3 regions of the Staphylococcus sp. M0911 genome follow, and region 3 is predicted to be linked to each of the others. Evidence: a T-box and tRNA genes for the amino acid it is inferred to sense, from the RefSeq annotation. Region 3 holds a T-box; the other regions hold tRNA genes.
What was found. A T-box is a leader RNA that pairs with one kind of tRNA and senses whether it is charged. The one in region 3 lies ahead of ssp1_RS05735 (valine--tRNA ligase), so its partner is inferred to be a tRNA-Val.
Positions count from the first base shown of each region.

Region 1 (10,482 bases), 400 kb from region 3:
ACAATATGACCTGATTGTTCGCCACCAAGATTATAATTGCCACGTCTCATTTCTTCAACCACGTAACGATCGCCGACTTTTGTTTTATTAGATTGGATACCTTCATTCTCTAATGCTTTATAGAAACCTAAATTACTCATAACTGTTGAAACAATCATATTATTATTTAGTTCTTGATTCTTGTGCATTTCTTGGCCAATGATGAACATAATTTGGTCACCATCAACGATATGTCCTTTTTCATCTACAGCAATGATTCTGTCACCATCACCATCAAATGCTAATCCAAAATCTGCTCCAGTTTCAAGTACTTTTTCTGCAAGTGCTTGAGGATGTGTAGAACCACATTCCTCATTGATATTATAGCCATCAGGACTACAGCCTACTGTTTCAGTATCCGCCTCTAAATCACCGAATAAGAATGGTGCTAATGATGATGTAGATCCATTGGCACCATCTAAAACTATTTTCATGCCTTCTAAATTCACATCTACTGTTGATTTTAAATAACTTAAATATTTTTGTGCACCTTCAAAATAATCTGAGTAATGAACGATATCAGTACCAACTGGTCTTGGAAGACTTGGTTCATCTTGATCTAATAGTGCTTCTATTTCTTCTTCTTGATCATCAGAAAGTTTAAATCCATCAGAACCAAAGAATTTAATACCATTATCAGCAACTGGGTTATGTGATGCCGAAATCATAACACCTAGTCCTGCGTCCATTTCTCTAGTTAAATATGCAACACCTGGAGTAGAAATAATACCTAAACGCATGACTTCTGCACCAATAGAAATTAACCCTGCAATTAATGCAGATTCTAACATTTCACCAGAGACTCTTGTATCCCTTCCTACAAGTACCCTAGGATTTTTTTCACCTTTATTATGTGCTAGTACATAGCCACCATATCTACCTAATTTAAATGCTAGTTCTGGTGTTAACTCTTCGTTTGCGACACCTCTGACACCGTCAGTACCAAAATATTTTCCCATGATTTACTCTCCTTTTATTTCTTTCAATTATTTAACCGTAATATAAGCCTTTGTTTCTTCAGGTTCAACCTTACTTACATTCTTAGGCAAATTAAATTTCACTGTCTTTTCAGTTGATTCTGAAATATGATCTAAATCAACTTCAGCTGTGATATTATCTATACCCTGTAAGTCTTCTCTACTACCATAAATCTCTACTTCATCATCATCTAATTTAATATGATCAACTTTTTTATTACCATCTAAATTTCCAGTAGTCTTAGTATTAACCTTAACTTTTTTACTAAAAGGCTTAACAGACACTTTCAAATCAACTTGTCCTGGGTTAATTGATACGTTTAATTTATTTAAATCTTTATCGTAAGCATTAACATCTGCAACATCTTTCGTATCTTTACTAATCTTAGTTGCATTTTTATATGTTGCTTTTAAGTAAGCAATTTGATTCAATTGTTCTTCTCCACCTGTAACTTTAACTGTCTCAGGTGAAATTTGTTGTTTATCTATTTTATATTCATTTGAAATATCGCTTTGACTTACATCCGGTTGAACATGCATCGTCTTAGTCGTTTTCTTTTCCAATGTAATATTGGCTGCTTTAGGTTTTACATTGTAATTAATACCATTACTTATTCCTTTAACTTGGAATTTTTCATGATATTTACCAGCTTTTTCACCAGATAAATCAACCACTACTTTTAAGTCATCTGGACTTTCAATTTTTAATAATTTAGATTGTGGCCCTGAAATGTTCACATCTACAGTATCTGGAACATGAGTTGCATGTAAATCTTTATGGTTATAAACTACTTCCACTGGAACATCTTGGATTGTCTTTGTTGATTTCTGTGAAATATCATCTGAATTAAATATGTTACCAAAAACATTATTAACAGATAAGAAGAAAAATATTGCTAAAATAAGTGCAACGAATCTTAACCCCCACTTACTCTCTAACATATTAATTCACACCTTTCTTTTGAAAGTGTGTGCCAAACCAATGCTCAGCTAGTAATTCTTCAAACACTTCATTTGAAATATCTCGTCTTAGTTTACCATCAAATGTTACTGACACATCACCTGTCTCTTCAGAAACAATAACTGTAAAAGCATCTGATACTTCTGAAATACCTACTGCTGCTCTGTGTCTAGTACCTAAACTTTTTGAAATTTTAACACTATCTGATAAAGGTAAATAACTAGCGGCTGCTGCTATTTTTGTTCCTTGAATGATCATAGCACCATCATGTAAAGGTGTATTAGGTATAAATACATTGGTTAATAATTCTTGAGAAATTTTAGAATCCATAGGAATTCCAGTTTCAATATAATCCTGTAAACCTGTCTCTTTCTCAAACACTATTAACGCACCTATACGACGCTTAGCCATATACTGAACCGCTTTAGATACAGATTGGATTAACTTCTCTTCATCTTTAGTATAGGCATTTGTATAACGTTTCAAGAAACTTCCTCTACCTAATTGTTCAAGCGCTCTTCGAATCTCAGGTTGGAAAATAACTATTAAAGCAAGTACACCCCATTGAATTACGATATCGAACAATTTAGAAGTCGCAGTCAAATTTAGCATTTTACTGATTTGTTGACCGATTACTATAACAACAATACCTTTTAATAATTGTATTGCCTTAGTTCCTTTAAAAACTGTAATAAGTAAGTAAAGGACATACCACACAATCAATAAATCGAGGACACTAGTTATGACTTTCAAAGTACTGAAATTTTGAAAAAAATTGGAAAAATCCATAACATCTCCTCCGATAACATTTTCCATATCATCCATTATATCAATCATTAGAACACGTGTCATATGAACGGTGAGAAAAATGAAAAAAACTTGCATGTCAAAACACATGCAAGTTGCAATAATTATTTTATAATAATGTTTCTCCGAAAAATGTCCCAAGTAATGAAACTGCTTGTTCAGCTGTACTATTATGTAAATCAATTAATGGATTAACTTCAACCAAATCCATTGATGTAATCATATTACTTTCATGAAGTAATTCTAAAGCAAAATGGCTTTCTCTATAACTTAACCCACCTAATACTCTTGTTCCTGTTCCTGGTGTTTCAGTTGGATCTAAGGCATCGACATCTAATGATAAATGTAACCCATCAACATTTCTTGATTTCAAATAACTTAAAGTATCATTAATAACTGTTTCGATTCCAAGTTTATCTATATCTGCCATAGTATAAGTTTTAATGTTTTGTGCTTTGATATACTCACGTTCACCTTTATCCAAATCTCTCATACCAATTAAAACTATATTTTCAGGTTTAAGTTTAGGTTGACTATTATTTAAATTAACAAGATCACTTGGACCATCACCTAATAATATTCTTAGTGGCATCCCATGTATATTTCCTGATGGTGACTCTTCAGGTATATTCAAATCTCCATGAGCATCATACCAAATTACACCAAGATTTTCATAGTGTTTACTAATACCAGAAATTGAACCTACCGCTATAGAATGATCTCCACCTAAAACTAATGGAAATCTATGATTTACTATCGTTTGTTCAACTTTTTCGCTAAGTACATTTGAGACGCTTATAATTTCATCATAATTTCTCAAGCCTTGTTGCTCAGAATTAAACTTTTTCAAATCTATAGCAGGAACGTCTATATTGCCAATATCTTGAACATTCATACCTAAATTTTCTAATCTTTCCTGTAATCCTGCATATCTTATAGCATCTGGACCTAAATTCACACCTAATTTTCTTTGGCCAAATGTCGAAGGTGCCCCAATAATATCTATGTTCTTCATTAATATATCCACCTCTTTTTATCATGTTATTTATAGAATAATGTATCCGCTTACATAAAACAACATAAAAAAACATCTTTCCGAAGAAAGATGTTAAGAGTGAGCCATAGAGGATTCGAACCTCTGACCCTCTGATTAAAAGTCAGATGCTCTACCAACTGAGCTAATGGCTCTTATGGCTGGGCTAGCTGGATTCGAACCAGCGCGTGACGGAGTCAAAGTCCGTTGCCTTACCGCTTGGCTATAGCCCATTAAGATGGTGGAGGGGGGCAGATTCGAACTGCCGAACCCGAAGGAGCGGATTTACAGTCCGCCGCGTTTAGCCACTTCGCTACCCCTCCAGCATATTTAATTAAAATCAATGGTGGAGAATGACGGGTTCGAACCGCCGACCCTCTGCTTGTAAGGCAGATGCTCTCCCAGCTGAGCTAATTCTCCATAAATGACTCCTACGGGACTCGAACCCGTGTTACCGCCGTGAAAGGGCGGTGTCTTAACCGCTTGACCAAGGAGCCATGGCTCCACAGGTAGGACTCGAACCTACGACCGATCGGTTAACAGCCGATAGCTCTACCACTGAGCTACTGTGGAATAATTATATATTTGCCTGGCAACGTCCTACTCTAGCGGAACGTTAGTCTGACTACCATCGGCGCTAAGGAGCTTAACTTCTGTGTTCGGCATGGGAACAGGTGTGACCTCCTTGCCATTGTCACCAGACAAATGGAATGTATTATACATTCAAAACTAGATAGTAAGTAAAATGATTTTGCGTCGCAAAACATAAATTTTGATTAAGTCTTCGATCGATTAGTATTCGTCAGCTCCACGTGTCACCACGCTTCCACCTCGAACCTATTAACCTCATCATCTTTGAGGGATCTTATAACCGAAGTTGGGAAATCTCATCTTGAGGGGGGCTTCATGCTTAGATGCTTTCAGCACTTATCCCGTCCATACATAGCTACCCAGCTATGCCGTTGGCACGACAACTGGTACACCAGAGGTATGTCCATCCCGGTCCTCTCGTACTAAGGACAGCTCCTCTCAAATTTCCTACGCCCACGACGGATAGGGACCGAACTGTCTCACGACGTTCTGAACCCAGCTCGCGTACCGCTTTAATGGGCGAACAGCCCAACCCTTGGGACCGACTACAGCCCCAGGATGCGATGAGCCGACATCGAGGTGCCAAACCTCCCCGTCGATGTGAACTCTTGGGGGAGATAAGCCTGTTATCCCCGGGGTAGCTTTTATCCGTTGAGCGATGGCCCTTCCATGCGGAACCACCGGATCACTAAGTCCGTCTTTCGACCCTGCTCGACTTGTAAGTCTCGCAGTCAAGCTCCCTTATGCCTTTACACTCTATGAATGATTTCCAACCATTCTGAGGGAACCTTTGAGCGCCTCCGTTACCTTTTAGGAGGCGACCGCCCCAGTCAAACTGCCCACCTGACACTGTCTCCCACCACGATAAGTGGTGCGGGTTAGAAAGTCAACACAGCTAGGGTAGTATCCCACCAATGCCTCCACGTAAGCTAGCGCTCACGTTTCAAAGGCTCCTACCTATCCTGTACAAGCTGTGCCGAATTTCAATATCAGGCTACAGTAAAGCTCCACGGGGTCTTTCCGTCCTGTCGCGGGTAACCTGCATCTTCACAGGTACTATGATTTCACCGAGTCTCTCGTTGAGACAGTGCCCAAATCGTTACGCCTTTCGTGCGGGTCGGAACTTACCCGACAAGGAATTTCGCTACCTTAGGACCGTTATAGTTACGGCCGCCGTTTACTGGGGCTTCGATTCGTAGCTTCGCAGAAGCTAACTACTCCTCTTAACCTTCCAGCACCGGGCAGGCGTCAGCCCCTATACATCACCTTACGGTTTAGCAGAGACCTGTGTTTTTGATAAACAGTCGCTTGGGCCTATTCACTGCGGCTCTTCTGGGCGTTAACCCTAAAGAGCACCCCTTCTCCCGAAGTTACGGGGTCATTTTGCCGAGTTCCTTAACGAGAGTTCGCTCGCTCACCTTAGAATTCTCATCTTGACTACCTGTGTCGGTTTGCGGTACGGGCACCTGTTATCTATCTAGAGGCTTTTCTTGGCAGTGTGAAATCAACGACTCGAGGAAACAATTTCCTCTCCCCATCACAGCTTGACCTTATGAGTGCCGGATTTGCCTAACACTCAGTCTTACTGCTTGGACGTGCAATCCAATAGCACGCTTCGCCTATCCTACTGCGTCCCCCCATCGATTAAAACGATACTAGGTGGTACAGGAATATCAACCTGTTATCCATCGCCTACGCCTGTCGGCCTCAGCTTAGGACCCGACTAACCCAGAGCGGACGAGCCTTCCTCTGGAAACCTTAGTCAATCGGTGGACGGGATTCTCACCCGTCTTTCGCTACTCACACCGGCATTCTCACTTCTAAGCGCTCCACATGTCCTTGCGATCATGCTTCGACGCCCTTAGAACGCTCTCCTACCATTGTCCTACGGACAATCCACAGCTTCGGTAATATGTTTAGCCCCGGTACATTTTCGGCGCAGTGTCACTCGACTAGTGAGCTATTACGCACTCTTTAAATGATGGCTGCTTCTAAGCCAACATCCTAGTTGTCTGGGCAACGCCACATCCTTTTCCACTTAACATATATTTTGGGACCTTAGCTGGTGGTCTGGGCTGTTTCCCTTTCGAACACGGACCTTATCACCCATGTTCTGACTCCCAAGTTAAATTGATTGGCATTCGGAGTTTGTCTGAATTCGGTAACCCGAGAAGGGCCCCTCGTCCAAACAGTGCTCTACCTCCAATAATCATCACTTGAGGCTAGCCCTAAAGCTATTTCGGAGAGAACCAGCTATCTCCAAGTTCGATTGGAATTTCTCCGCTACCCTCAGTTCATCCGCTCACTTTTCAACGTAAGTCGGTTCGGTCCTCCATTCAGTGTTACCTGAACTTCAACCTGACCAAGGGTAGATCACCTGGTTTCGGGTCTACGACCAAATACTAAACGCCCTATTCAGACTCGCTTTCGCTACGGCTCCACATTAGCTGCTTAACCTCGCATCAAATCGTAACTCGCCGGTTCATTCTACAAAAGGCACGCCATCACCCATTAACGGGCTCTGACTACTTGTAAGCACACGGTTTCAAGTTCTCTTTCACTCCCCTTCCGGGGTACTTTTCACCTTTCCCTCACGGTACTGGTTCACTATCGGTCACTAGAGAGTATTTAGCCTTAGGAGATGGTCCTCCCAGATTCCGACGGAATTTCACGTGCTCCGTCGTACTCAGGATCCACTCAAGAGAGTATATATTTTCGACTACAGGATTATTACCTTCTTTGATTCAACTTTCCAGATGATTCGTCTAATATATACTTTTGTAACTCCGTATAGAGTGTCCTACAACCCCAACAAGCAAGCTTGTTGGTTTGGGCTCTTCCCGTTTCGCTCGCCGCTACTCAGGGAATCGATTTTTCTTTCTCTTCCTCCGGGTACTAAGATGTTTCAGTTCTCCGGGTCTGCCTTCTGATATGCTATGTATTCACATATCGATAACATGACATAACTCATGCTGGGTTTCCCCATTCGGAAATCTCTGGATCAACGCTTACTTACAGCTCCCCAAAGCATATCGTCGTTAGTAACGTCCTTCATCGGCTTCTAGTGCCAAGGCATCCACCGTGCGCCCTTAATAACTTAATCTATGTTTCCATCCTACAGGAAACGCGTTATTAATCTTGTGAGTGTTCTTTCGAACACTAGCGATTATTTCTTATGAATTCAAGCTTTAAAACTCTAATTCACTCGGTTTTGCTTGGTAAAATCTATTTTACTTACTTATCTAGTTTTCAATGTACAAGTTCTATTTCCAGTCAAGCGTTTGCATACTGCTTTGTTATCATTACTTTAAATACCCATTTACTCTAGTAAACTCCGCTTTAAAGTATCTCAACGCATTGTCTGCGAATCGCTTTCTTTGAAAAAGAAGATATGTTGAATGTTGTATAAACATTCAAAACTGAATACAATATGTCAATGTTATTCCTTCATCTTCTACGAAGATGTTCCGAATATATCCTTAGAAAGGAGGTGATCCAGCCGCACCTTCCGATACGGCTACCTTGTTACGACTTCACCCCAATCATTTGTCCCACCTTCGACGGCTAGCTCCATAAATGGTTACTCCACCGGCTTCGGGTGTTACAAACTCTCGTGGTGTGACGGGCGGTGTGTACAAGACCCGGGAACGTATTCACCGTAGCATGCTGATCTACGATTACTAGCGATTCCAGCTTCATGTAGTCGAGTTGCAGACTACAATCCGAACTGAGAACAACTTTATGGGATTTGCTTGACCTCGCGGTTTAGCTGCCCTTTGTATTGTCCATTGTAGCACGTGTGTAGCCCAAATCATAAGGGGCATGATGATTTGACGTCATCCCCACCTTCCTCCGGTTTGTCACCGGCAGTCAACTTAGAGTGCCCAACTTAATGATGGCAACTAAGCTTAAGGGTTGCGCTCGTTGCGGGACTTAACCCAACATCTCACGACACGAGCTGACGACAACCATGCACCACCTGTCACTTTGTCCCCCGAAGGGGAAAACTCTATCTCTAGAGCGGTCAAAGGATGTCAAGATTTGGTAAGGTTCTTCGCGTTGCTTCGAATTAAACCACATGCTCCACCGCTTGTGCGGGTCCCCGTCAATTCCTTTGAGTTTCAACCTTGCGGTCGTACTCCCCAGGCGGAGTGCTTAATGCGTTAGCTGCAGCACTAAGGGGCGGAAACCCCCTAACACTTAGCACTCATCGTTTACGGCGTGGACTACCAGGGTATCTAATCCTGTTTGATCCCCACGCTTTCGCACATCAGCGTCAGTTACAGACCAGAAAGTCGCCTTCGCCACTGGTGTTCCTCCATATCTCTGCGCATTTCACCGCTACACATGGAATTCCACTTTCCTCTTCTGCACTCAAGTTTTCCAGTTTCCAATGACCCTCCACGGTTGAGCCGTGGGCTTTCACATCAGACTTAAAAAACCGCCTACGCGCGCTTTACGCCCAATAATTCCGGATAACGCTTGCCACCTACGTATTACCGCGGCTGCTGGCACGTAGTTAGCCGTGGCTTTCTGATCAGGTACCGTCAAGATGTGCACAGTTACTTACACATTTGTTCTTCCCTGATAACAGAGTTTTACGATCCGAAGACCTTCATCACTCACGCGGCGTTGCTCCGTCAGGCTTTCGCCCATTGCGGAAGATTCCCTACTGCTGCCTCCCGTAGGAGTCTGGACCGTGTCTCAGTTCCAGTGTGGCCGATCACCCTCTCAGGTCGGCTACGTATCGTTGCCTTGGTAAGCCGTTACCTTACCAACTAGCTAATACGGCGCGGATCCATCTATAAGTGACAGCAAAGCCGCCTTTCACTATTGAACCATGCGGTTCAATATGTTATCCGGTATTAGCTCCGGTTTCCCGAAGTTATCCCAGTCTTATAGGTAGGTTATCCACGTGTTACTCACCCGTCCGCCGCTAACGTCAAAGGAGCAAGCTCCTTATCTGTTCGCTCGACTTGCATGTATTAGGCACGCCGCCAGCGTTCATCCTGAGCCAGGATCAAACTCTCCATAAAAAATTATGATGTTTGATTAGCTCATAAAACTAAATTAATTGTTGTAACTTTCGTTACATTGTTGGAATTAACGTTGACATATTGTCATTCAGTTTTCAATGTTCATTTGAAACAATTTTCATTATTATATAACTTCTTTAATTCGAAGTCAATATTTAATTAAGATTACTTTATTAAGTCTAAACGATTTGTTTTCGCTTAGCAATAGTAAGTTTTACACTTTCTTAACAAAGTTTTATTAAACTTAACTTGTCGTTTTTGGCGACTTTTATATAATATCAATTTTATCTTTTGAAGTCAACAATGAAATCAAACTTTTTTTAAATTGATATTTTCGAGTTGAATAACTCACAAGAAAATATTCTAACAGGATTTTTCTAAAATGCAATAGAAAAAGCGTATAAAAATATAGTTAATTTTATACGCTTAATAACTTTTTGTTACTTTTGTGTACTTGCGATTACTTTTTGAGCAATTGTCTGATAGATTTTGCCTAATCTATCTTCAGGTTGATAGATAGACGGAGAAAAATCTGTAGGGTTCCATGTTGGTTGTTCTAATGGTAATTCACCGAACAATTGAGTTTCTAACTCATCTGCTAGTTTCGTTCCGCCACCTTTACCAAACACGTATTCTTTATTGCCAGTTTCTTTACTTTCAAAATAACTCATGTTTTCAATTACACCTAAAATTGAATGGTCTGTATGTTTAGCCATAGCACCTGCTCTCGCAGCAACAAATGCTGCAGTTGGATGAGGTGTAGTGACAATAATTTCTTTACTAGAAGGAAGCATAGAATGAACATCTAGCGCAACATCACCAGTACCTGGAGGTAAATCTAATAATAAGTAATCTAGATCACCCCATTTTACTTCCGTGAAAAAGTTAGTAAGCATTTTACCTAACATTGGTCCTCTCCAAATGACTGGTGCATTTTCTTCAACAAAGAAAGCCATAGAAATAACTTTAACGCCATATCTTTCAACTGGGATAACTTCTTTCCCTTCGATACCAGGTTTTTCATCAATGCCCATCATA
Region 1 is NZ_CP022881.1:762,584-773,065, reverse strand. It holds gene glmM (phosphoglucosamine mutase) at 1-998, opposite strand, end outside; gene ssp1_RS03705 (CdaR family protein) at 1,026-1,958, opposite strand; gene cdaA (diadenylate cyclase CdaA) at 1,960-2,766, opposite strand; gene rocF (arginase) at 2,894-3,799, opposite strand; tRNA gene ssp1_RS03690 (tRNA-Lys) at 3,900-3,972, opposite strand; tRNA gene ssp1_RS03685 (tRNA-Gln) at 3,976-4,050, opposite strand; tRNA gene ssp1_RS03680 (tRNA-Tyr) at 4,057-4,140, opposite strand; tRNA gene ssp1_RS03675 (tRNA-Val) at 4,162-4,237, opposite strand; tRNA gene ssp1_RS03670 (tRNA-Glu) at 4,243-4,314, opposite strand; tRNA gene ssp1_RS03665 (tRNA-Asn) at 4,316-4,390, opposite strand; rRNA gene rrf (5S ribosomal RNA) at 4,405-4,519, opposite strand; rRNA gene ssp1_RS03655 (23S ribosomal RNA) at 4,590-7,511, opposite strand; rRNA gene ssp1_RS03650 (16S ribosomal RNA) at 7,892-9,444, opposite strand; gene ssp1_RS03645 (P-loop NTPase) at 9,885-10,482, opposite strand, start outside.
Region 1: it encodes a tRNA-Val, which carries the amino acid that the T-box ahead of ssp1_RS05735 (valine--tRNA ligase) is inferred to sense. The anticodon was not compared.

Region 2 (10,482 bases), 1.1 Mb from region 3:
TCTTTCTCTTCCTCCGGGTACTAAGATGTTTCAGTTCTCCGGGTCTGCCTTCTGATATGCTATGTATTCACATATCGATAACATGACATAACTCATGTTGGGTTTCCCCATTCGGAAATCTCTGGATCAACGCTTACTTACAGCTCCCCAAAGCATATCGTCGTTAGTAACGTCCTTCATCGGCTTCTAGTGCCAAGGCATCCACCGTGCGCCCTTAATAACTTAATCTATGTTTCCATCCTACAGGAAACGCGTTATTAATCTTGTGAGTGTTCTTTCGAACACTAGCGATTATTTCTTATGAATTCAAGCTTTAAAACTCTAATTCACTCGGTTTTGCTTGGTAAAATCTATTTTACTTACTTATCTAGTTTTCAATGTACAAGTTCTATTTCTAGTCAAGCGTTTGCATACTGCTTTGTTATCATTACTTTAAATACCCATTTACTCTAGTAAACTCCGCTTTAAAGTAACTCAACGCATTGTCTGCGAATCGCTTTCTTTGAAAAAGAAGATATGTTGAATGCTGTATAAACATTCAAAACTGAATACAATATGTCAATGTTATTCCTTCATCTTCTACGAAGATGTTCCGAATATATCCTTAGAAAGGAGGTGATCCAGCCGCACCTTCCGATACGGCTACCTTGTTACGACTTCACCCCAATCATTTGTCCCACCTTCGACGGCTAGCTCCATAAATGGTTACTCCACCGGCTTCGGGTGTTACAAACTCTCGTGGTGTGACGGGCGGTGTGTACAAGACCCGGGAACGTATTCACCGTAGCATGCTGATCTACGATTACTAGCGATTCCAGCTTCATGTAGTCGAGTTGCAGACTACAATCCGAACTGAGAACAACTTTATGGGATTTGCTTGACCTCGCGGTTTAGCTGCCCTTTGTATTGTCCATTGTAGCACGTGTGTAGCCCAAATCATAAGGGGCATGATGATTTGACGTCATCCCCACCTTCCTCCGGTTTGTCACCGGCAGTCAACTTAGAGTGCCCAACTTAATGATGGCAACTAAGCTTAAGGGTTGCGCTCGTTGCGGGACTTAACCCAACATCTCACGACACGAGCTGACGACAACCATGCACCACCTGTCACTTTGTCCCCCGAAGGGGAAAACTCTATCTCTAGAGCAGTCAAAGGATGTCAAGATTTGGTAAGGTTCTTCGCGTTGCTTCGAATTAAACCACATGCTCCACCGCTTGTGCGGGTCCCCGTCAATTCCTTTGAGTTTCAACCTTGCGGTCGTACTCCCCAGGCGGAGTGCTTAATGCGTTAGCTGCAGCACTAAGGGGCGGAAACCCCCTAACACTTAGCACTCATCGTTTACGGCGTGGACTACCAGGGTATCTAATCCTGTTTGATCCCCACGCTTTCGCACATCAGCGTCAGTTACAGACCAGAAAGTCGCCTTCGCCACTGGTGTTCCTCCATATCTCTGCGCATTTCACCGCTACACATGGAATTCCACTTTCCTCTTCTGCACTCAAGTTTTCCAGTTTCCAATGACCCTCCACGGTTGAGCCGTGGGCTTTCACATCAGACTTAAAAAACCGCCTACGCGCGCTTTACGCCCAATAATTCCGGATAACGCTTGCCACCTACGTATTACCGCGGCTGCTGGCACGTAGTTAGCCGTGGCTTTCTGATCAGGTACCGTCAAGATGTGCACAGTTACTTACACATTTGTTCTTCCCTGATAACAGAGTTTTACGATCCGAAGACCTTCATCACTCACGCGGCGTTGCTCCGTCAGGCTTTCGCCCATTGCGGAAGATTCCCTACTGCTGCCTCCCGTAGGAGTCTGGACCGTGTCTCAGTTCCAGTGTGGCCGATCACCCTCTCAGGTCGGCTACGTATCGTTGCCTTGGTAAGCCGTTACCTTACCAACTAGCTAATACGGCGCGGATCCATCTATAAGTGACAGCAAAGCCGCCTTTCACTATTGAACCATGCGGTTCAATATGTTATCCGGTATTAGCTCCGGTTTCCCGAAGTTATCCCAGTCTTATAGGTAGGTTATCCACGTGTTACTCACCCGTCCGCCGCTAACGTCAAAGGAGCAAGCTCCTTATCTGTTCGCTCGACTTGCATGTATTAGGCACGCCGCCAGCGTTCATCCTGAGCCAGGATCAAACTCTCCATAAAAAATTATGATGTTTGATTAGCTCATAAAACTAAATTAATTGTTGTAACTTTCGTTACATTATTGGAATTAACGTTGACATATTGTCATTCAGTTTTCAATGTTCATTGTTGAAATAAATAATGGTGGAGACTAGCGGGATCGAACCGCTGACCTCCTGCGTGCAAAGCAGGCGCTCTCCCAGCTGAGCTAAGCCCCCATTTTTTTAAGAAGTCGGGAAGACAGGATTCGAACCTGCGACCCCTTGGTCCCAAACCAAGTGCTCTACCAAGCTGAGCTACTTCCCGTATGTAGTTATGTTCTTTAAAATGGCGCGCCCGATAGGAGTCGAACCCATAACCTCTTGATCCGTAGTCAAACGCTCTATCCAGTTGAGCTACGGGCGCTTATTAAAGATGGTGCCGAGGACCGGAATCGAACCGGTACGGTGATCTCTCACCGCAGGATTTTAAGTCCTGTGCGTCTGCCAGTTCCGCCACCCCGGCAAAATAATGGAGCAGAAGACGGGATTCGAACCCGCGACCCCGACCTTGGCAAGGTCGTATTCTACCGCTGAACTACTTCTGCATTATTTCGCTTAAAATTATAAATAAAATCGTAATGAGCCATAGAGGATTCGAACCTCTGACCCTCTGATTAAAAGTCAGATGCTCTACCAACTGAGCTAATGGCTCAAAAGATGGTGCCGGCCAGAGGACTTGAACCCCCAACCTACTGATTACAAGTCAGTTGCTCTACCAATTGAGCTAGGCCGGCTATTAAATGGTGGAGAATGACGGGTTCGAACCGCCGACCCTCTGCTTGTAAGGCAGATGCTCTCCCAGCTGAGCTAATTCTCCTGTTATCTATTGCCTGGCAACGTCCTACTCTAGCGGAACGTTAGTCCGACTACCATCGGCGCTAAAGAGCTTAACTTCTGTGTTCGGCATGGGAACAGGTGTGACCTCTTTGCTATTGCCACCAGACAAATTAACTTACTTTATTAATAATACACGTTTGTTAACAACATTTCAATAGTTAATTTTACACTTTGTTAAAATTAATTTTACATTTCGTTAACCAAACTACGTGTTTTTGACGACTTTTATATATTACTTCATTTACTTAAGAAAGTCAACAGATTATTTTCATTTTTTTCGAAAGACGGAATTTCAATTCCTACGTCTTTTCCACTTGATCTATTCTACCACATATCACTTTCCTAAACTATAGGTATTATTACTTTCTATCAGTAAATAAGTTACTTTTACTTATCAAAAGTAACATTTATTTAAGAAAAAAATTAATTTCATCTCACTTTTTCAACAATTAGATTACATAAAAACACCAATCACAATTGTGATTGGTGTTTATCGATATATTATTTTTGTCTCATATAAGGGAATAATAATACGTCTCTAATTGATGGTGAATCAGTTAATAACATAACTAATCTATCAATTCCGATTCCTAGACCACCTGTAGGAGGCATACCATATTCTAATGCTTCGATATAATCTTCATCCATTTCATGTGCTTCATCATTACCTTGCTCTTTTTCAACTAATTGAGCTTCAAAACGTTCTTTTTGATCGATAGGGTCATTAAGCTCAGTAAAGGCATTAGCATGTTCTCTTCCTACGATAAACAATTCAAATCTATCTGTAAATCTAGGATCTTCCGGATTTTTCTTAGCTAACGGTGATATATCAATTGGATGACCATATATGAATGTTGGTTGAATTAATGTCTCTTCTACTTTTTGCTCAAAGAATTCATTTAAAATATGACCATATTTCATATTGTCAGTAATTTCAATTCCATGTTCCTTTGCCAATGCTTTAGCTTCTTCATCAGATTTCACATTATAGAAATCTACACCTGTAGCTTCTTTAACTGCATCAACAATGTGTAATCTTTTCCATGATGATTCTAAATCAATCTCAGTTCCATTATATTGAACCTTAGCTGATCCAAGTACTTCTTGAGCAATATGTCTAACCATTGATTCTGTTAAATCCATTATATCATGGTAATCTGCATATGCTTCATACAATTCAATCATTGTAAATTCAGGGTTATGTCGTGTAGATACGCCTTCATTACGGAATACGCGACCAATTTCGTATACTTTTTCTAATCCGCCTACGATTAAACGTTTTAAATGCAATTCGATAGCTATACGCATATACAAAGTAGCGTCTAATGCATTATGGTGTGTCACAAATGGTCTAGCAGCAGCCCCTCCAGCGATTTGATGCATCATTGGTGTTTCTACTTCTAAGAAACCTTTTTGATTTAGATAATTACGCATTTCTTGAATGATTTTACTACGATTAATAAATGTTCGTGTACTATCTTGATTTGTAATTAAATCTAAATAACGTTGACGATAACGTTGTTCTATATCTTGTAATCCGTGGAATTTATCTGGTAATGGTCTTAAAGCTTTAGTTAATAGTGTAAATGATTTCGCTTTAACCGATAATTCACCAGTATTAGTTTTAAACATTACACCTTCAACACCGACAATATCCCCTAAATCGGCATGTTTCCATAAATCAAATTGTTCTTCTCCAATTTGATCTTTTCTAACATAAATTTGAATTTGTCCTGATAAGTCTTGAACATGTGCAAATCCTGCTTTACCTTTTCCACGTTTAGTCATAATACGACCTGCTATCGCAACATGACTTTCTTCTTCTTTTTCATGTAATTCTTCTTTTGAGAATTCGTCCCAAGCTGATTTTAATTCTGCTGCTGAAGCAGAACGATCGTATCTTTGACCAAATGGATCAATTCCTAAATCTCTTAATTCTTGTAGTTTTTGGCGGCGCACCTGCATTTGGTCATTCATTTCTTCTGACATAACTTTCTCTCCTTTTGCTTCTTGTTTTTCAATTATTTATTTTATACATTTTGTTAGAAATGTTTAGGTATATCAATCATTTCTCTTGTTCTTAGAGACACTCTTATTCCCTCTATCGTCCACTCTAAATATAACGATGCCAAGAAGCGTGTTAAATCTTTTCATAACATCTATCTTCCCACCATCTCATTTTACTAAACGGCAATGTTCTAATAAAGTATTTACTTCTTTGCCTTTAACTGTTAAACCTTAATCTATTTAAAAAAACAACTAGAATTAAATAATTTAAGTCACTATGTAGTGTCTCACATCATCAATCTCTTCGTTACTCATTAAGACATATATCTTTTAACAGTACTATCTGCTGTTACTAAATTTTCAATCAATCTTTGGGAACGGGGTTCAATATGTTTCGATGCAATATCATTCAATGGAATAAGCACAAAAGCGCGTTCAACCATTCTCGGATGAGGAATGATTAGATTATCTTCTTCAATGATTTCATTTCCATACAGTAAAATATCAACATCTAGCGTTCTAGGCCCCCATCGAATCTTCCTTACACGGTGAAGTGCTTGCTCTGTTTCTAAACATCGCTTTAATAATTCTTGAGGTTTTAATGTTGTCTCTATTTCTATACATAAGTTAAGAAACTGAGGTTGATCAGTGTAACCAACTGGCTCTGTTTCATAGATAGGAGATACAGATGTAACATCAATATGTTGAAATCGGTCGATAATTTGGATAGCTTGTTGTAACTGATGTGCTCTATCACCCATATTACTTCCCAAGCCTAAATACGCTTTAACCATTTAATGACGCTCCCTCACTATTTCGATACCTACCCCATCGTAATGTCCGGGTATCGGAGGATTTTCTTTAGTTATTCTAACTTTCGTTTCCATTACACGATTATAGTGTGAATTTATACGTTTGGCAATACGTTCTGCTAGATGTTCGAGCAAATTAGAGGGGGCACCTTCAACAATCTCTTTAACATCCTCAAAGACTTCTCCATAATGTACCGTGTCTCTTACATCATCTGATTGACCAGCATCATGTAAATCTACTTTCAAAGTAATATCTACAATGAATATTTGACCTATTTCATTTTCTGCTGGCAATGCACCGTGATAACCATAAAATCGCATTCCATTAAGAAATATGATGTCGTTCATTTTCATTCTCCTTTAGAAAATCCATGCCTTGTGCAATACGTGAATTAAGTTTAACATTATGTACTCTCACAGCTTGAACGCCCTTCATTATACCATAAGCAGTTGTCGCTGCAGTAGCTTCATCCCTTTCAATAGCTTTTGTATCTCCACCTATCATTTCTTTAATGAATCTTTTACGACTAGTAGCCAATAGAATCGGGTAATCTGTTGCAACTAACTCATCTAGTCGAGCCATCACTTCGTTTTCTTCATCTCTAGTTTTAGCAAACCCTATACCAGGATCTAGCCAAATTTTAGACTGTGGGATACCTGCCATTTCTGCTTTATTAGCTTGTGCTAATAGGGTAACAAGCATTTCATCTACAACAGGCTTATCTCTTTCACCATCCCCATTGTGCATTAGAACAATTTCCGCATCATATTGAGCAACAACATTCAATATTTTAGGATCGTACAAACCCGCCCATTGGTCATTAATCATTGTAGCACCTAACTTCAAACAAGCTTCTGCTACTTCACTTCTATATGTATCAATTGATATTTGTACATTAAGCTCTATCAATGCTTCAACAACTGGCACAACTCTATTCAACTCTTCTTCTAGGGTAACTTCTTGATATCCAGGTCGTGTTGAAACACCACCTACATCCACTATATCAACACCTTCATCCACCATTTCTTTTGCTCTCGAAACTGCTTTTTCAACAGAATTATATTTCCCACCATCTGAAAATGAATCTGGCGTTACATTAAGTATGCCCATAATTTTAGTTTTTGACATTTAATCACCTTTTCTATATTGAAATATTTCATGCATTTTCATATCACTTACTATGATATCACTACTTTCAAGATAATTTCAGTGGTAAAAATCAAATAACTTACTCTAAATAACAGTTAAAATGAATTGACTATACTAATACACATATCATCAAATATAAAAAAGCGAAGTCGATTTATCCCGACTTCGCTTTGGTAGCTTCTATAATTAGTCATCAAATGAGTATAAAGGTGTGGATAAGTAACGTTCACCATTACTTGGTAATACTGTTACTACTGTTTTACCTTTACCCAGTTCTTTGGCTTTTTGAATAGCTGCATGGATAGCTGCACCAGAAGAAATACCTGATAAAATACCTTCTTCTTTTGCAACACGTCGTGCCATTTCCATAGCAGTTTCGTTGCCTACTTTAATAATACTATCGTAAATGTCAGTATTTAACGTATCCGGAACAAATCCAGCACCTAAACCTTGTAATTTATGTGGTCCTGGTTCTCCACCACTTAGCACTGGTGATGCTTCTGGTTCGATAGCAACTATTTCAATATCTGGGTATTGTTGTCTTAAAACTTTACCTACACCAGATAACGTGCCTCCAGTACCTACGCCAGCTAAGAAAGCGTCGATTGTTTTACCTTCAAACTGTTCAACTAATTCTGGACCAGTTGTAAGTTCATGAACTTCAGGGTTCGCTGGGTTTTCGAATTGTTGTGGTTCAAAGTAACCATGCTCTTCTTTAAGTTCTTTAGCTTTTTTAATTGCACCTTTCATTGCTTCTGAGCCAGGTGTTAATACTAGTTCTGCACCATATGCTTTTAATAAGTTACGACGCTCTTGACTCATTGTTTCAGGCATTGTGAACACTGCCTTGTAACCTTTAGCTGCACATACAAATGCTAAACCAATACCTGTGTTACCACTTGTCGGCTCCACAATAGTATCTCCAGGTTTGATTTTTCCTTCTTTTTCAGCTTTTTCAATCATAGCTAAAGCTATACGGTCTTTAACTGAACCACCTGGATTTTGATATTCTAATTTAACGTAAATATCTGCCGCATCTTCATCAACAACGTTTCTCAATTTAACTACTGGTGTGTTACCAATAATTTGCGTAATGTTTTCTACTGGTTTTTGTGCCATTCCAAACACTCCTTATAGATAGAATTAATAAAACTTAGTCTTTTTATCGGATATTTATATTCTATCAGAATTTTCTAAAAAAACAAATGTATCCTACAAAATCTAATGCACATTTATCGACATACGTTTAATAAATTCCCTATTTTAATTTATTATAAACTTCTGTTGATTTTATGCCATGGATTCTAATAATTGATTAAGCTCTGTTTCACTATAATTGTATTTATTACCACAGAAATGACAAACTGCTTCTGCACCATGATCTTCTTGAATCATATCTGTAATTTCTGCTTCGCCTAACCCTTTAATAGCATTCAAGAATTTTTCATGGCTACAATTACATTCAAATTGTGCAGGTGATGTTTCTAAAATTTGGACATGCTCTTCTCCTAGAATTTCATTTAAAATTCCTTCAGGTGTCAATCCTTGCTCAATTAGCTTAGATACTGGTGTCATTTGATTAATTGCTTCTTCTAATTTACTGATTGTTTCTTCTTTGGCACCAGGCATCACTTGAATAATGAATCCGCCCGCTGCTTTAATCGTATTATCTGGGTTAACAAGTACACCTAAACCAACAGAAGATGGCGTTTGTTCACTTGTTGCATAATAGTACGTAAAATCTTCTCCTAGTTCCCCTGATACTATTGGACTTGAACCAGAAAAATAATCTTTCATTCCTACATCCTTAACTACTTGAATCGAACCCTCTGTCCCTACAGCTCTTCTAACATCTAATTTACCTTGTTCATTTAATGGGAAATGTGTTTGTGGATGATCTACATAGGCACGTACATTACCTTTTGCATCTGCATCTGCGATAATTCTGCCAATAGGACCACGACCATCGACTGTTACAGTTAATTTTTGATCTCCTTTAAGCATTGCTCCCATCATTACGGTAGCAGTCATCGTTCTTCCCATTGCGGCTGAAGCAGTTGGCCACGTATAGTGTCTTGTTTGAGCTTCCTGTACTGATTCTGTTGTTAATGTTGCATATGCTCTAATTTCACCGTCAAACGCTAGTGCTTTAACAATATAGTCATGTGTCATTATTATATTACTCCTTTATATATCTTTACGATGCTTCGTTTCTTTTAATCAATATCATTTTCGAATAACTATTATACATCTGTTGTTTATTTTCATGAAATGATTTGTTTCAAGATCATTTTGGCTATTTGTTTATTTAAAAAGTATTTATAAAAATATACTTCACATATTTATACAAAAATATCTCCCTACTATATGGGTGATAGTAGGGAGATTAAACTATGTGCTACTTTACTCTCTGTGATTTGGATCGTTAGGATTATATGGTTTGTCTATATTTGGTGATTGTTCATGACCAGTTGGTTCATCTTCTGACTCATCTTCGTGATGATTGTCGTCACCTTTATGATCTAACGATTGCTCTTTACGAACATCTTCGTATGATTTGCCATATTTACCTTCATCAAATTCAGAATTTGTTTCTTTAACAACTTCTGCTGAATCGTAATCAACCTCTGGCAATTTACCTTCATGGAATAATGATTGAATTTGTTCAGCAACCAATGTTTCTTCTGTAAGTAAAGTTTTAGCAATAAGTTTTAATTGATCTTGATGCTCTAATAAGATTTCTTTACAACGCTCATATTGCTCTTTAACTATACGTTGTACTTCTTTATCAATTTCGTAAGCGATTTGACCTGAATAATTAGGTTCACCTTGCATGTCTTTACCTAAGAATACTTGGCCGCCACCGCTACTAGAGAATTGTAATGGTCCAAGTTTTTTACTCATACCGTATTCAGTAACCATAGAACGTGCGATTTGAGTCGCTCTTTCAAAGTCGTTAGAAGCACCAGTTGATACTTCACCAAAGTTAATATCTTCTGAAACTCGACCACCTAATAAACCACAAATTTTGTCTAATAATTCTGGTTCAGTCATTAAGAAACGGTCTTGTTTAGGTAGCATCATTGCGTAACCACCTGCTTGTCCACGTGGAACAATTGTTACTTTGTGTACAACTTCTGCTTCATCAAGCACCATACCGATAATCGTATGACCTGCTTCATGGTGGGCAACAATATTTCGCTCTTTATCAGAGATAACACGTGATTTTTTAGCAGGACCAGCAATAACTCGGTCAGTTGCTTCCTCAATATCACGCATATCAATTTTGTTCTTACCTTCACGAGCTGCGATTAATGATGCTTCGTTTAATAAGTTTTCTAAATCAGCACCTGAGAATCCCGGTGTTCTTTGAGAAATAGCTTTTAAATCAACTGTTTCATCAAGCGGTTTGTTTTTAGCATGAACATGTAAAATGGCTTCACGACCTTTAACATCTGGACGACCTACTTGAATTTGTCTATCGAAACGACCTGG
Region 2 is NZ_CP022881.1:2,238,613-2,249,094, forward strand. It holds rRNA gene ssp1_RS10865 (23S ribosomal RNA) at 1-228, opposite strand, end outside; rRNA gene ssp1_RS10870 (16S ribosomal RNA) at 609-2,161, opposite strand; tRNA gene ssp1_RS10875 (tRNA-Ala) at 2,283-2,358, opposite strand; tRNA gene ssp1_RS10880 (tRNA-Pro) at 2,373-2,446, opposite strand; tRNA gene ssp1_RS10885 (tRNA-Arg) at 2,469-2,545, opposite strand; tRNA gene ssp1_RS10890 (tRNA-Leu) at 2,556-2,644, opposite strand; tRNA gene ssp1_RS10895 (tRNA-Gly) at 2,652-2,726, opposite strand; tRNA gene ssp1_RS10900 (tRNA-Lys) at 2,761-2,833, opposite strand; tRNA gene ssp1_RS10905 (tRNA-Thr) at 2,840-2,915, opposite strand; tRNA gene ssp1_RS10910 (tRNA-Val) at 2,923-2,998, opposite strand; rRNA gene rrf (5S ribosomal RNA) at 3,010-3,124, opposite strand; gene lysS (lysine--tRNA ligase) at 3,520-5,007, opposite strand; gene folK (2-amino-4-hydroxy-6-hydroxymethyldihydropteridine diphosphokinase) at 5,340-5,819, opposite strand; gene folB (dihydroneopterin aldolase) at 5,820-6,185, opposite strand; gene folP (dihydropteroate synthase) at 6,163-6,966, opposite strand; gene cysK (cysteine synthase A) at 7,174-8,106, opposite strand; gene hslO (Hsp33 family molecular chaperone HslO) at 8,278-9,159, opposite strand; gene ftsH (ATP-dependent zinc metalloprotease FtsH) at 9,391-10,482, opposite strand, start outside.
Region 2: it encodes a tRNA-Val, which carries the amino acid that the T-box ahead of ssp1_RS05735 (valine--tRNA ligase) is inferred to sense. The anticodon was not compared.

Region 3 (10,482 bases):
TCGTGATTTTAATAAATGTCATCATTAATTAAAATACAATTTGTACTTCGACCTATATTTGAGCGGTTGTATGTAGCCTGAAACTACTCAACTACTGCATCTTACCATTACTTATATCCTACTGTCAATCTTGATTTGTATTTTCCTCAAAAATTTTAACATGAGAGGAAATAAAATTGTTAACAGTAATAAATTAACTATAAATGTTGGTAATAATCTAAGCAATAAGAATTCAATTAGGTTAAATTGTATAAATCCAATCAATCCGTAAATTAACGCCACATATATTTCTATTAAAATGGTACTTACCAAAATAATAATAAATATCATGACTTTATCTTTATAGAATATTTTAAAGCATCTATCCATGACCACTACAGCTAATATATAACCAAACATGTATAGGCCATAAATGCTTCCATAATATAAATCAGTAATTAAACCCAAAAATATGGCTAGAACTAAAGCCACACCAAAACTACGATAAATGGTTAAAATTAACAAATACATTAAAGTTAAGTGTGGTACAAAAATGACATAAATTTTACCAAAGTGCATAGGAATGACTAAACCAATAATAGTATCAATATAAAAAAGTAGAATACCAATCAAGAAATAATATATTCCTCGCATTAGTTATCCCCGCTTTCATCTTTAGGAAGTGAAGAAGCGTCTCGCTTAGCAACATATACATGATTTAAATCTGATAAATCTGCACCTGTTTTTACTCTTACTTCTTTAGCTAAACCATATTGATCATTCTCTACACTTGTCACTTCACCTATGTATAAACTACTTGGAAGTTGATCTGCTAAACCACTTGTTACAACTTTATCGCCTTTAGAAATACTATCTTTATTATTGATATCACTAATAACTAATTCTTCGTTTTTCGCATCGTAATGATCTATTAAACCAAATACATTTTTAGATTTATGTTGTATATTAACTGATAATTTACCTGCTCTTGTATTCGTTGAAATCAAATCGACTTGTGAAGAAAATTGATTTACTTTAGTAGTTCTTCCAATTAACCCTTCAGATGTCATAACAGCCATATTATTTTTGATACCAGCTTTAGAACCTTTATCAATCACTATAGTATTCATCCATTGGTCTGGATTTCTTGCTATAACAGTAGTAGAAATCGGATCATATTTAGATATATCTTTCATATCTAATTCCTTTTTAAACTTCTTGTTTTCAGCCTCTAGACGTTGATTTTTAGCTTCTAATTGTTTGACTTTGTTTTTAGTTTTTTTCGATTCACCCATATTAAAAATATTACCAATTGCTCCAGTAACAAAATTTACAGGATAACTCATCACTCGTTGACCAAATGAAACAGAATCTCCTACATATTGCTCGGGAGGTGATTGAGTTTGAGAGCGAATAGACAAACCAATCAATGCAATAAAAACAATAATTGCACATAAAACAACAATGAGTTTGTTATTTTTAAAAAATTTAAGCACCCAGAACACCTCTTATAAAACTTTAAAATTTATTCTTCCTCACTATTCTATATTACTGCTGAAATGAAATAAAGCACTAACGCTTAATAAAATCATTTTATATCATAATCATTTACTATTGAAGAAAGCAACTTGCAATTTATCAATATTTATTAAGGTAATGATCTACTAATATATTATAAAGGATAAGTAAAAGACTACCAACTTGTCGTGAGTTGGTAGTCTTTAGTGCGTTACTCTATTCGTTCTCTTTTTGTAGTTTTTCTTGTTTCTTTCTCTCTTTTTTCTCATCTTCACTATAAAGTGTCTCTTCTTTTCTCCAACGTGCAAATAGATTTTGCGCTTTAGCTTGTTCGTTGGCACGTTTTTCTTTTGATTTTTCAACCATTGTCCACACCAACCTTTATCATTTTACTCTATATATAAAGGCTAACGTATTTGAATAAGGATTTCAAACATGTGAATCTAATTATTTTCATATGCCTGTTCATTTTTTAAATCAATATTTTGGCCCAGTTCATGTAAATCCTGTTGCATTTCAAACTCATTATTATAAACTCTGATTGAATCAGAACCGAATTTATAAATAATGAATTCATCACCTCTTTGACCAGCTAAATATTCATCATTATATCCCATTCTACCTATTCCTGATACTGACATAAATTCTTTTTTATTTATCATATTAAATACATTTTTAATTTGACTTGTAGGTACGTTCTTAATTATATCATTATCTTCTATTGAATATCTTTTTCCATGTTGTGGTTGCTTTGTATTGTTATTTGGATTGTCCATATTTTGCTCAGTCTGATTTGGAGGATTGCTAATTGGATTCCACTCTTGGTCTCTTAAAAAAGGCGCATACTTTAATGCGATATAAATAATGATTAAAATAGCGATAACTGCTATAATATTTTTTATTATGCTGAATAAGAACCTCATAATATATCCTCCTTTTCCATTTAAGTTATTATATAAAAATATTAGTGAAAAATATATAGGTCTAAGGAAGTATCATAGTTGTACCTATAGACGGATGTATTCAATAATCAACTTTAGTATAATATTAATATGAGTTTCATGGCGTTAGGAGGTTTTCCATAATGAGTTTATTATCAATTATATTAATTGTATTACTTGTTATTTTACTATTTAGAGTAGGTATATCTATCATCCGCTTTTTAATATCTGTTGGTATAATACTATTATGTATTTATCTTGCTTATCAAGGAATTATTTGGCTAATGGATAATTATGATAAATTAATCGCATATATTAAATAATATAAAAGCTATGGGAATCAATGCAAAAACAATGCGTTAATTTCTCATAGCTTTTTTAGTAAATTTATTTTTTGAAAGTAGTAGATAAAAATCTAAAGAAAATATAACTTAATCCTAGTAAAATACCCCAAATTACACCTACAATTATTGAACCTAATATAACTAAACCAATAGATGCATGTGAATGAGATACTATTGTTCCAATGACAGTAGTCACTACAATCCCTAAAGTTGACAGTCCTATAGTGTATAAAAAAAGTTTTATTGTCATTTTTTGATTTTTAGCATTTAATCGCATGATAAAAATAATGGGAATGAGTACTCCAATAATTAGAAATATAGTCAATTTAATGACCCCCTGATGTCTATTTTCACCTATTATACTATTCCAATTCTATTTATTCTAGGTGGAAACTATTCATTATCAAAGTAACCACACTCTACTAAACTTGTAAACTGATTATCGCCAATAATAATATGATCCAATACATTAATACCCAATATCATTCCACAGTCTCTTAATCTAATTGTCGTATTAATATCTTCTTCTGAAGGCGTAACATCACCTGATGGATGATTATGAACAACAATCATCGAATTACAAGATTCTTTAATAGCAACATTAAAAATTTCTCTAGGGTGAATGATAGAACTATTCAATGTTCCTACAAAGACACACTGTTGTTTGATAACAATATTTTTGGAATTCAATAAAAGCACATAAAAATGTTCTTGCTGTAAATCTTTAAGCTTCGACATCATCAGATCTGCGACATCAGCAGGACAAGTAATTTTAAATACTTCCTGTTGAGATACACTATTTATCCGTTCCCCTATTTCAAATGCAGCCTTTAATGTTATAGCTTTATGATAACCAATACCTTTGACTTTGATTAAATCGTTAATTGATAACTTTTTCAATTCTTTCAACGTGGTTATACCACTTAATAATTCATTGGCAATTTCAATACTAGAACATCCCTTTCTACCTGTATTAATAAGTATTGCTAATAATTCTGAGTTTGATAATGATGCAGCGCCATTGGACACTAATCGTTCACGTGGTTTCTCCGAATTAGCCATTTCTTTAATCCTCAAAAAGGAACACCTCCCATTATTTCCGTCAATGATGGATAAAAGGATGAAACAAAAACAAAAGATAAAAAGATAAATGGAATTAGAGGAACATATTTAATATTGTGGTTGAAAAATATTTTAATAATAATGCTTAATATGCCACCAATCATAAAAGTGAAAAGAAAAAGGTAAAACATGAAGTTTATTGGTAAGAATAAAGATAGAATGTTAAATAGAAGGATATCACCATAACCGATATAACGATACATTAAAATAAAGAATAGGTGACTAATAATAAATGTAAGGAGAAAAGTATTTAGAAAGATTGGAGTCGTAAATAATAAAACAGTTGTGAAGATCATTAAGAAAATTAAGCTAATACAATAATCTTCAATATCATTAATTGACATAACCATTAAAAACAGAAAAGTCGTTAAATAAAACTGAGGATTGATATTAATTAATTGGTAATAAATAAGCAATATTGGAAGTATCGCAAGTAACTCACCTATCAAATAACTATATTTTAAAGGTTGCTTACAACATCTCGACTTACCTTTTAAAATAAGGAAACTAAAAATTGGAATGAAATCATAATATTTTAATTTGCTTTTACAATAATCACATTTGGATCTTAATTTTAAGTATCGCTTATCGAAGTGATCATTTGCAGAAAGTTGATATAAAAAGCTAAATAATATCGAGGATACATATGTATAAATAAGCATGACTACTCCTTTCAAAGGAATTATATCACAACATTAAAATAAATACATATTATCATTTTTTTATGATTATAGGTGAAATAAGGTCCATAATTAACAAAACAGCCAAGATTTCTAATTTTTTTAGAAACCTTGGCTTTATTTTTTGAATATTATTAGTTAATCAAAATTTGTTTTAGATTTAACTTCGCTAATAAAATATAAACTACCTGTGATAATTAGACCTTTTCCATCATAATTCTCTAAAAATTCTACATAATCATCTACTAGCTCAACGTTATCTCTATTGATATTTTCTGCTATTTCTTCTTTTGATAAGGCTTTTGGAAAATCAAAATCAGTGATATAAAAGTGAGACGCAATGTCTTCCAATTTGTTTAACATGTCACAAATAGGTTTCCCTTTAATTGCAGAGAATAATATATCAATTTGATCACGACCATAATATTGTTTAATCGTATCAATTAATGCGTCTACACTTTCATTATTATGCGCACCATCAATTATCATTAATGGATGTTCTTTGACTTGTTCAATTCTACCTATCCAATTGACTGACTCAATACCATCTATCATTTTATTGAAATCAAGTTCTATAATTCCAGCTTCGTTTAATTCAATTAATGCTGTTATAGCTAATGATGCATTTTCTTTTTGATGTTCACCCAACATATTTAAAATAATTGTTTCAAGTTCGTAATCTTTATATCTATAAGTAAATTCATCATCTTGAGAAACTACTATAATTTCTCTATCTAACTCAATAGGTGTTGCATTTTGTTCTACTGCATAGTCTCTAATATATTTTAAAGCATCTTCATTTTTCACTGAATAAATAACTGGTGTATTAGGTTTAATGATATCGCCTTTGTCTTTGGCTATATCTAAATAGGTGTTGCCTAAAATATCAGTATGATCTAAACCTATACTTGTTAAAATAGACATAATTGGATTAAATACATTGGTTGAATCGTTTTTAATACCTAAGCCCGCTTCAATAATAACAAAGTCAACAGGGTGTATTTCACCAAAGTATAAAAACATCATTGTAGTAATAATTTCAAACTCTGTTGCATTCCCTAACTCAGTTTCAACTTCTAACGATTCACTTACTGGTTTAACACGAGAAACTAACTCAACAATTTCATCATTTGAAATGGGATATCCATTTAAACTAATACGTTCATTAAAAGTTTCAATAAATGGAGAGGTAAAAGTACCAACTTCATAGTTATTTTCAACCAATGCGGCTCTTAAATAAGCTACTGTCGATCCTTTTCCATTTGTACCGCCTACGTGTATGCCTTTAATATGTTGCTGTGGGTTATTTAGTTTTTCTAGCATCCATTCCACACGTTTAACGCCTGGTTTGATGCCAAACTTAGTTCTTTCATGTATCCAATACAAGCTATCTAGGTAATTCATGATACATACTCCTATGCTTTTAATTGTTCAATTCTTGCTTTAACACCATCATACTTTTCTTTGTAATGTTTTTGTTTTTCTTTTTCTTCATTAATAATTTTTTCAGGTGCTTTATTGACAAAGTTTTCATTGGCCAATTTCTTATCCACACGGTCTAATTCACTCTGTAATTTATCTAATTCTTTTTCTAAACGTGCAATTTCTTTATCCATATCAATTAAACCTTCTAAAGGTAAGATGACTTTACCTGCTAACACTACAGATGTCATTGCTTTCTCAGGAATGGCTATATCAACATTGATTGTCAATTCACTAGGATGACAGAATCGTTCAATATAATCAGCATTATCTGTTAATGTTGATTGAATATTACTATCTTTAGCCTGAATCATAATAGGAATGGCTTTAGATAATGGTGTATTAACTTCTAATCGAGATTGTCTAATTGATTTGATAATTTCAACTAATTGTTGCATTGTTTGCTTACTATCATCAAACATAAGTTCCTTATCTACTGTTGGCCAAGATGCTTGAACAATTGTTTCGCCTTCATGAGGTAAACTTTGCCAAATTTTCTCTGTTACAAATGGCATAAATGGATGTAACATTCTCATAATACGATCTAACACATAACTTAATACAGAACGTGTCGTTTGTTTTTGGTCTTCATCCTCGCCATTCATAGGTATTTTACTCATTTCAATATACCAATCACAGAATTCATCCCAAATGAAGTTATATAGTGCTCGACCCACTTCACCAAACTCATATTTATCACTTAAATCTGTAACTGTAGCGATTGTTTCATTTAGACGCGTTAATATCCATTTATCTGCTAAAGATAAGTTTCCTGATAAATCAATATCTTCTACATTAAAATCTTCCCCAATATTCATTAAACTAAATCTTGCTGCATTCCATATTTTGTTAATGAAATTCCATACTGATTCAACCTTTTCAGTTGAGTAACGTAAATCTTGTCCAGGTGCAGAACCTGTGGCAAGGAAGTATCTTAAACTATCAGCACCATATTCATCAATAACATCCATAGGATCCACACCGTTACCTAAAGATTTACTCATTTTTCTACCGTCTTCCGCTCTAACTAATCCATGTAACAGAACATCATTAAATGGTCTACGGTCTGTGAACTCTAATCCTTGGAATATCATACGTGCAACCCAGAAGAAAATAATATCATAGCCTGTTACTAATGCATTAGTTGGGAAGTAACGTTTGAAATCTTCTGCATCTACATCTGGCCAACCTAGAGTTGAGAATGGCCATAAAGCACTTGAGAACCAAGTATCTAAAACATCTTCATCTTGAGTCCAATTTTCTATATCTTCTGGTGCATTTTCACCTACGTAGACTTCGCCAGTTTCATTGTGATACCAAGCAGGAATTTGATGCCCCCACCAAAGTTGTCTTGAAATTGTCCAATCTCTGATTTCTTCCATCCATCGATTAAATGTATTTTCAAATCTAGGTGGGTAAAAATCAATACGATCATCGGTTTTTTGATTATCTAAAGCACGTTGTGCTAAAGGTTTCATTTTAACAAACCATTGTGTAGATAAATAAGGTTCTACTACTGCACCAGAACGTTCAGAATGACCAACAGAATGCATATGTTCCTCAATCTTAATAACCAAACCTTGTTCTTTTAAGTCTTCAACTAATTGTTTACGACATTCAAAACGCTCAAGTCCCTCATATTTACCAGCATGATGATTCATGTGACCTTTTTCGTCCATAACGATAATGTTTTCTAATTGATGACGTTGACCAATTTCAAAGTCATTAGGGTCATGTGCCGGCGTTACTTTCATAGCACCCGAACCAAAGTCGATATCTACATATTCATCTGCTAATATAGGTAATTCTCTACCAACAATTGGTAATATCACCTTTTTGCCAATAACATCTTTGTATCTCTCGTCATTTGGGTTAACAACAATAGCTGTATCACCTAACATCGTTTCTGGGCGTGTTGTAGCGATTTCAATATATCCATCTCCATCAGCATATGGATATTTAAAATGATAAAATGCACCTTGTACATCTTCATGAATCACTTCAATATCAGATAAAGCCGTACGAGCTTGAGGATCCCAGTTGATTATACGTTCGCCTCTATAAATAATACCTTTGTTATAAAGATCAACAAATACTTTTTTAACAGCTTTACTTAAACCGTCATCCAAAGTAAAACGTTCTCTACTGTAATCTAAACCTAACCCTAATTTAGCCCATTGTTTACGAATGAAGGACGCATATTCTTCTTTCCAATCCCAAGCTTGTTCTAAGAATTTTTCACGACCAATATCATGACGTGAAATACCTTGTTCATTTAGTTTAGCTTCTACTTTAGCTTGTGTAGCGATACCAGCGTGATCCATACCAGGTAAATATAAAGTGTCAAAACCTTGCATACGTTTCATGCGTGTAATGATATCTTGTAATGTTGTATCCCAAGCATGACCTAAATGTAATTTACCAGTTACATTTGGTGGTGGAATAACGATTGTATATGTTTCTTTATTAGTGTCTTCTGATGGTTTGAAATAACCATTTTTTACCCATTCATCATATCTTCCAGCTTCTACTTCGCGTGGATTATATTTCGGCTTCATTTCCATAAAGTAAATCCTCCTCAAAAATAAAAAACACCCATCCTATATACATAGGACGGATGTTCCGTGGTACCACCTATATTCAAGAAAGTAGTTAGTCTGTATATGTCTCAACCTTCTACTTTCGAGCACTCTAGAATTTGATTAACGCTCAAACACGCTTTTGCCTACTCTTTTCTTCGTTCAATCAGCAAAAGGACTAAGTGGGCTACCTTCAGTAGTAATTATTGTGTATTTTCACCAACCATACACTCTCTAAAAAATAATTAAAACCTACTCTTCCCAAATGTTATATTCATTTACTTAATTATAGTATAATGGAAATTCGCATAAGTCAATCTATTAGGAGGAATTTTATGAACCCTTGTGCCTTTGGTACCAAAGATCCAATTTATATAGAATATCATGATCAAGTTTGGGGTCAACCGATGTACGATAGTAAAGATTTATTTAAACTATTGGCTCTAGAATCTCAACATGCTGGTCTATCTTGGCTTACGATACTAAAAAAGAAATCCGCTTATGAAGAGGCATTTTATCAGTTTGAACCTAAAAAGATAGCGGCAATGACTGAACAAGATGTCGACAACTTAATGACATTTCCTAATATTGTCCATCACAGAAAGAAATTAGAGCTATTATTGCACAAGCGAAAGGTTATTTAGAAATTGAGAAGGATTATGGTAGTTTCAGTACGTTTTTATGGTCTTATGTTGATGGTAAACCTATCGACATGGGATATGTAAAGCCTGAAGATCGTATTACGGTAGATGACCGTGCTAAAGCAATTTCCAAAGATTTAAAAAAATATGGTTTTAAATTCCTAGGACCCGTAACAGTATTTTCATTCTTAGAGGCAGCTGGATTATATGATGCGCATTTAAAGGATTGCCCTCAAAAACCAAAACATGATTAAAATTTAAAAGACGTATATCATAGCTTTCTCAATAAGCATTTGATATACGTCTTTTAATTCTATTAAATATTTACGACCGTTTAGCTCTATATTTCAAAAAGTAATTAATTAATGGTGCGATTAAAAACAAAATAAAGAAGATTCTAAATATATGATAACTCGATATCATAGCCACATCTGCACCTGTTTCAATCGCAACTAATACTATTTGACTCATACCACCTGGTGCTGCACCTAAAAACAACTCGTTGATTGAATCATGTGTAAAGAAATGTAAGATACAAACCATTACGAAAGCACTTAATATAAGCATTATATTTTGAAACGCAATCGCTACGGCTATTCTACCTTTCAAGTCTGAAAGCAAACGAGCAATCTGTAACCCTATTCGAATCATATACACTACTTGTGCTGATGCTAGTAACCAATTATCTAATGCAAATGTTATATCAGTCGTAATATTCCAAATGATTAAGACTATAATTGGTGCCAATAATTGTTTTGTTGGAAAATTGATCTTAGCCATTATCCAATAAACTACAATGATTGCTAACACAAGAAATATAAATTGCCAAATGTTTAAAATATCAGTTAACGGTTTCGCTTTAACTATTGGTTCTCCGCTACTATGATCATTTTGAAAGAAATATGAAATTAAAGGTACTAAAATAACAACGAAAATAATTCTTGATGTTTGTGTTAAACTAACAACTAAAATATTCGCCTTTTTATCTTCCTCTGCCATGACTAACATTTGGCTTAAAGCACCCGGAATGACACTTAGTACAGCTGTTTCGGTATTTACATCTGCAATCTTCTTAAATAATAATGCGATTAATAGTGCTAATACGAGCAAAAGAACTGATACAAGAATAATTGTTAACCAACTTGCTTGAATATCTTTTATGACAGTTCTAGTGAATGTTGATCCTATTTGAACAC
Region 3 is NZ_CP022881.1:1,163,511-1,173,992, reverse strand. It holds ribosomal protein L21 leader region at 1-78, opposite strand, end outside; gene mreD (rod shape-determining protein MreD) at 112-633, opposite strand; gene mreC (rod shape-determining protein MreC) at 633-1,475, opposite strand; gene ssp1_RS05770 (hypothetical protein) at 1,714-1,863, opposite strand; gene ssp1_RS05765 (DUF4930 family protein) at 1,941-2,420, opposite strand; gene ssp1_RS05760 (hypothetical protein) at 2,582-2,761, shown strand; gene ssp1_RS05755 (hypothetical protein) at 2,826-3,107, opposite strand; gene radC (RadC family protein) at 3,176-3,859, opposite strand; gene ssp1_RS05745 (prepilin peptidase) at 3,856-4,566, opposite strand; gene ssp1_RS05740 (bifunctional folylpolyglutamate synthase/dihydrofolate synthase) at 4,723-5,988, opposite strand; gene ssp1_RS05735 (valine--tRNA ligase) at 6,000-8,630, opposite strand; T-box leader at 8,673-8,923, opposite strand; partial or broken gene ssp1_RS05730 (DNA-3-methyladenine glycosylase I) at 8,981-9,540, shown strand; gene ssp1_RS05725 (AbrB family transcriptional regulator) at 9,611-10,482, opposite strand, start outside.